DNA from 2 places in the Peribacillus sp. genome. Region 2 is predicted to be linked to the other one. Evidence: riboswitches for the same ligand, from Rfam matches in the RefSeq annotation. Region 2 holds a riboswitch; the other holds the start of a gene.
What was found. A riboswitch is a leader RNA that binds a small molecule or an ion and turns the genes downstream of it on or off. The one in region 2 is predicted to bind S-adenosylmethionine.

Region 1: another riboswitch for S-adenosylmethionine. It lies ahead of AC52RT_RS09365 (hypothetical protein); the one in region 2 lies ahead of sfnG (dimethylsulfone monooxygenase SfnG).

Annotation. Positions count from the first base shown of each region.
Region 1 covers NZ_JAZVJO010000293.1:2,404-5,822, forward strand. Annotated here, with positions in the region: gene AC52RT_RS09350 (EamA family transporter) at 1-606, opposite strand, end outside; gene AC52RT_RS09355 (DUF5316 family protein) at 880-1,092, opposite strand; gene AC52RT_RS09360 (hypothetical protein) at 1,464-1,682, shown strand; gene AC52RT_RS09365 (hypothetical protein) at 1,725-2,054, opposite strand; SAM riboswitch class I at 2,127-2,227, opposite strand; gene AC52RT_RS09370 (GDSL-type esterase/lipase family protein) at 2,388-3,113, shown strand.
Region 2 covers NZ_JAZVJO010000309.1:1,907-5,325, forward strand. Annotated here, with positions in the region: gene AC52RT_RS09870 (hypothetical protein) at 1-488, opposite strand, end outside; gene AC52RT_RS09875 (cold-shock protein) at 1,012-1,212, shown strand; SAM riboswitch class I at 1,411-1,512, shown strand; gene sfnG (dimethylsulfone monooxygenase SfnG) at 1,614-2,696, shown strand; gene AC52RT_RS09885 (DUF3100 domain-containing protein) at 2,913-3,068, shown strand; gene hxlR (transcriptional activator HxlR) at 3,306-3,419, shown strand, end outside.

The DNA.
Region 1 (3,419 bases), on a different contig from region 2:
GGTATATTCATAGGCTAGCAGTGCGGAATCTTCGCTGATCAGACTTAATTCATCTAAGTAAATGGCATCGGCAAAGGTTCCTAATCCATCAATAAAAGCATAAAGGATAGGGAAAATAATCGCCATAAAGCCAATTTTATATTTTTTATCAATTTCAACGGATCGATTTTGAAGGGCTTCGTTTTCGGCTTTCTTTTCTAAAACGGCGATTCCAATAACACCTAATGTGATAATAATGAGTCCTAATACTTCTATTACACCTAATTCATGGGTGAAAAAGATAAAAATTAGGATTGCCGTAACGGCTCCAGAGGAGTTTTGGATAGGCGAAGCAATCGAAAGTTCCAAATATCGTAACCCGATATAACCAATTGCCATCGACAAAATGTAGAGTCCTGATACAGGTAAATAAGTGATTAAATCCATAGGATTAAAAGTCAATCCTTTGAATAAAAGATACCCTGTTGCATGCAAACCCATAACCAAGCCGACCATAATGATGATTTTAATATGGCTGAACTTATCATTACTATCTGTTCCTTTTTTATAAAATAGATCCGCGCCGCCCCATGCAAGTGCTGTGAGCAGAGCAAAAATAAACCACATAATGAATTCTCCTCTTCTTGTTTATTATACAAATATAGCAATGCGATAATTAAAACTCTTAATTATACAACGCATAAAAATCACGTCAAGAAGAAGTTTAAAGAAGGGTTCATTTAGAACGCACTTTCCCTGGATCCAGAGAAAGGGTTTTTTTGAAAGGATTATAACAAATTGCAGATTTACTGATACACAGTTACAAGGGTTGAGGGAAAAAATCAAAAGGCTGCCGACTCTTTCTCAACAGCCTAAAAAACGATATAAATAACCTGAGAATCATATTGTATTTTTAAAATACAACATTCCGCTTATGGCTAGAGAAAGGATGCCTAAAAATCCAGAATAAATCGCTATTCTTGTTCTGGATCTTCGGTATGTGGTTGTTTCATTGTTGAATGTATCTCTTTGCTGTTGAGGCGTCGTCCATGCCCCAACTGATATACCGGAGATAATGATACAGACTACACCGAAAAAAAAGAAGTACTGCAAAAAAACACCCCCTTTCTACTATTAGTACGTTACATATTCTTATAAGTTTCGCTATTAAGTAAAATGATTGATAAAATACCCACTCTTTCTATTCTGCTCATTTATTTAAAAACTAATAGGAGTTTCTGCCATTTTTTATTTATTAAAAGATTTATTTTTATTTAATCAATCGATTGATTAAATTGGTTAAACCATTGATACATAAGGGTTTTAAAAGATACAGACAGTTCGTTAATGATTTAGAAAATAAATTATTTAAATAATTTTTAAAATACAGTTTATTTGGGTATATACTTAAAGTAGATGAAGTAGGACAAGTGCTGTACATCCAGATCCTATTAGTTTAAAAAAACCGTAATGGAGGAATGGAAATGGAAAACATGACGATGAGTATGATGATGAAGATGTCAATGGAAAGAATGATGACAGAAATGAATGGTATGAAAATGATGATGACTCGAATGCAAGGCATGGAAATGAATGACGAAATGGGTATGGATATGAAAGAAATGATGATGAAAATGCAAGAGTGTGATGAAATGATTTCAACCATGATGCAAATGATGTCAGCTATGAAGGTTAACGCATAAAAAAAGATGGAGTATCTCATTAACGAGATACTCCATCTTTTTTTAGTTAGTTATGAACGTTTTACCCTCTAGACAGCGGATTTCCCGGCTGATTTCCATACGCTGTTGTTTTAAAGTCCAGAGCTTTTCTCCTATTACTTCTGAGATGGCTGAATCATTTCGCAGTTCTTTGTAAAGAGCCAGTATTTTATTATTTACCCGCTCAAAGGACTCCCATAGAGCCTGAATCTCCCAGGTTTTATCTGTTTTCTGATTATGATTTTTTAGTTGTTCAATTATTTCATTTTGCCAATGAATATCACCAAGATCTTTTGCAAATAGGTAAAGATCTAAGTATTCATCCACGGTTAAAAAGGTCTTATTATTTTTCATCGATAAACTCTCCTTTTCTATACAAAAAAACTCTCTTCCTAAGAAGAGGGCTTTTGTAAGAAAAGACACCTCCCCTTATCGTCCAAAGCTAAGCTTTGCTGGAATTAGCACCATCACTACGTGTGGTTGCTGAGGTTTCGTCGGGCCAGTCCCTCCACCTCTCTGGATAAGAGATATGTTTTTATTGTATAAATAGTATTTTGATTATTCTAATAAATAAAATTGAATTTGTCAATTGAATGTCGAAAAAATTACTTTAGACCTAAGAAGGATTTTCGATATAAACACGGAATTTGAACTAGTGAAGTCAAAAATTATCAAGGGGGAATTATTTTGAATCGGAAACAGAAAACTGCAAGTATCTTGTTAGCCATGTCTCTAGTAGTCGGTGTGCCATTTAGTGCTTCAGCAAAAAAAGCTCCTGCACCAGTAAAGGTTGAATATGTGGCATTAGGGGATTCGTTAGCAGCAGGGCTGTCACCGAATGGCTATTTGGATTATGGGTACGTTGATTATATTGCTGATTCATTTGTGGCAAAAAAGTATAAATTAGCTGACTTTGATAATTTCAGCGTACCAGGTTATACATCGGATCGTCTTCTGCTAGATGTAACGAAAAGCAAGAAAATCAGGAAGGAAATTAAAAGCGCTACTCATATTACCATTGATATCGGGGCAAATGATTTACTTGCCAAGATAAATACGGATCCTTCGAAAGCACCGGAAGCACTTGTCGCTGTTTCTACTAATCTGAATAAAATACTTAAAACAATTGACGGCCTTAATCCGAAGGTAAAGGTTTATGTAATGGGTTACTATAATTGTTTCCCCTATTATCCAGCTGAACAGCAAGCTGCTTTAATGCCGCTGCTAACAGGGCTTAATACGCAAATTAAGTCAGCAGCTACAGAAAATGGTGATACATTTGTGGCGACTGACAAAGCGATTGCTAAGAATTATAAAAAATACCTTCCAAATAAGACGAATATTCATTTGAGTGATTCTGGATATAAAGTGCTTGCAGCCGAATTTTGGAAGGCGATTAGTAAAAAGAAATAAATAGAGATGAGTGGAGTCCTCTAAGTGGAAGGGCTCTTTTTTATGAAAAATTATTTAATCAATCGATTGATTAAATTTTTTAAACATCATTGGCTTGAATTGTTTCGGTTGTTTATAGTAAATGCATATCGTATGTGTAACTAGTTTTTTTGAGGTGATTATATTGAGTTCTGGCAGCTGACCGACCAGCAAATAGAAGAAGTTAACTCTCTCTAGTTCGTTTTATTTGATCAGTTAAAACTAGGTCAGTTATGTCTAATAAGATGAATATTAAAAGCAGGTGATTTTATCTATTTATCCTCCTCG
Region 2 (3,419 bases):
GTGACTTGAATGTTTTTAATATCATAATCATGCAAACGTTCAGCAGTTAGCAAGTATTTAAAATCATGTGTTACAGTTGTTTGTATTGTATATTCTGGATGCGCAAATTTCATTTCCAGCGCATCAAGAAATTCTTTTGAATCCTCATTTTTATTAATACTTTCATAGTTTAAGTGCCCGCAATTTGTAAGGAATGATAAATTCCAATTGTCTTTATTGTTGATATCTGTATCAAAACGGTAGTCCAGCAGTTCGTCAAGACTGTATCTAAAATATTCGTTCAGCCCTAGAAAAGCAAAATACCGACTTGTTAGGATTAGCAGGCCATAGACTTTAGTTTCGTTCTTCACAAATTCCGCTTCAATTGCTTTTAATATTACCTCATCAGAATGAAGGCAGTTTTTTTCAGCTTCAAGCAATAGGGGTTCAAACTGACTGATCAACGATTTTTGTGAAAAAGTCGGCTTGCTTCCAATCCAGTTATACATGATATCCTCCCAGAAATTACTTTATTTTGCTAATTCATTTGTTTATTATAAAGAGTGTTACAGAAATAAGATAGTGTATTTTTTTCCTTTTTACAATTTTTTATTTTAGTAAAGGGTATAACCACAAAATAATAAGTTTTTCGTCAATCTTCGTCATTGTTCCTTCCTTAAATCACCTATGTGTCGTAAAGTATTTTCCACACTTACTCTCTATAATTGTCTTTAAACCTTTGAAAAAGCAATACGCATAGGGTCTAGTAATTTCATAAGATTTTCTTAGTATCTTCTATAAGAATATAATTACCTTTGCCTGTATTATATAAGAGGAAATAAAATATGACAGGACTTTATAATTATTTTCATTTATTTGATTTGCTTTTTGGGTAATTTCCTGTTATTCTAAAGAAGAATTATTTTTGTTCAGTACTACGATTACAAAAAGTTTTTACTTTTCGTCTCGATATGTAACTTAGAGCAAGAATAGTAATACATTGTGTGTAAAACGCACTAGGAGGCAACAAAAATGGAACAAGGTAAAGTAAAATGGTTTAACGCAGAAAAAGGATTCGGCTTCATCGAACGCGAAAACGGAGACGATGTATTCGTACATTTCTCAGCTATCCAAAGCGAAGGCTTCAAGTCTTTAGATGAAGGTCAAGAAGTTACTTTTGAAGTAGAACAAGGTCAACGTGGACCCCAAGCTTCTAACGTTCAAAAAGCATAATATTGATCCAACATATAGAACAGGCTCTATTTATAGAGCCTGTTTTTTTGTGTTTAAAAACTGTTGCTGCATTTCTTTCTTGAAGTATGATCAAGAATAGGAGAATAGTTGTAAATATGATCGGAAAAGTCGGAATATTTCATTTCTTTATTGACATCCATAATGTATACGTGTAAGTTTAGAGAGAATTTAATAGTAATCTTATCAAGAGAGGCGGAGGGACTGACCCTGTGAAGCCTCGGCAACCGGCCAGTGTACGGTGCCAAATTCAGAAGGACCTTGGTGTCCTGAAGATGAGATGTGGTGGTACGTGATATTTATTTGTACTTTGCCCTTCTCATTGAGGAGGGCTTTTTGTTGTTTTCTGTACGATGAATACGAGTTTAAAGGGAGGAAAGATTATGACACAATTGAAATTTGCCTATTGGGTACCAAACGTAAGCGGAGGGTTAGTCATTTCCAAGCTGCCGCAAAGAACAGATTGGAGTTTTGAAGCGAATAAGCGCTATGCACAAATAGCAGAGCAAAATGGTTTTGAATATGCATTATTACAAACACGTTTTATTGCAAGTTACGGCGCTGAAAATCAACTTGAAGCAATTACCCTAGCGTCGGCTTTGGCAAGTGTCACTGAAAAATTGCACCTTATCTCGGCTGTACATCCAGGATTATGGCATCCAGCGGTATATGCGAAGATGCTGGCAACCCTTGATCATATTAGCAATGGACGGGCAGCGGTTAATATCGTCAGCGGGTGGTTTAAAAAGGAATTTACAGGTTATGGTGAGCACTGGCTTGATCATGATGAACGATACCGCCGTTCTGAAGAGTTTATCGATGTTCTTCGTTCACTCTGGAAAGAAGAAGAAACCACATATAAAGGCGACTTTTACCGAATCAATCAAGCTCCTTTTAAACCAAAACCTCAGGAGAGAGACGGCATTCCTATTTTTCAAGGAGGGAATTCAGAAGCAGCAAGAGCGATGGCTGCAAGAGTATCGGATTTTTACTTTATGAACGGCAATACACTTGAAGGCTTTAAAAAGCAAATAGATGATGTGAAAACAAAAGCAGCAAAAGAGGGACGAGAGGTTAAGTTTGCTGCAAATGGCTTTGTAATCGTGCGAGATACGGAAGAAGAGGCAATCGAATTGCTGCGAGACATTATAAGTCATGGAGATTCAAAGGCCGTTGAAGGCTTTAAAAACAGCGTGAAGGATGCAGGGCAGTCAACCAAGGATAAGGACGGCATGTGGGCGGAGTCAACGCTCGAAGATCTGGTGCAATATAACGATGGATTTAAAACAGGGTTAATTGGTACAGCTGAGCAAGTAGCGGATCGTATTATTGAACTTAAGAAACTAGGTATAGATTTACTATTAACTGGTTATTTTCATTATGAGGAAGATTTAGAACGTTTCGGCCAAGAGGTCATCCCCTTAGTCCGTCAAAAAGAAGGAGCATTAACGGTATCACTTGTTTAAACCATCTCTACATCCATATCCTATTTTTGGGATATGGATTAGCTGAACTCCTATTGAGTGGATGAATGCTGTAATCGTCGTTTTAATAAATGAGAAAGGAAAATATGAAGATACCCGCTATTGTTTTTATTCTAGTCATACTTACAATGATAGGCATACATAAGTTTGATCTAGGAATAGAGGGATTGGCTTTATTTATTTCCGATGCTTTATACTATGTACTCGGAGCCATCCTTTTGGATCTTTCATCCGATTTCCTTAGCCATGGAAGCTGGTGTCGGTTCAGGAAGTATGATGGGTGCTGCGACTGGTGCACTAGTTGTTGTATTCCCAAAAGATGTGAAAAAATGCCTTATTCGCCGGTGTAGCTAATATTATGGCCATCATCATTGTGACGTATGTATTTTTTTCGACTCTGCGATAAACTTGAAACAGTTTTTGCTGAACTTACCTTTAAACTAACAGGAATATTCCATTAATAGTTACGAAAGAAATTTGCTGTTAAGAAGAAAGATAGAAAAGGGATAAACCAACTCGTCATCCTGTACATGATTTCAACTAACGTGTATACTTTACTCAATTAACGCAGAGAATAATTGGGGTGAAGAGTTGGGACATTTATATGGAAAAACGTTTAATTGTGAAAAAGAATTGACCTTGTCGATCATTGGAGGCAAGTGGAAAATGCTTATCCTTTGGCATTTGGGAAGAGAAGGCACCAAG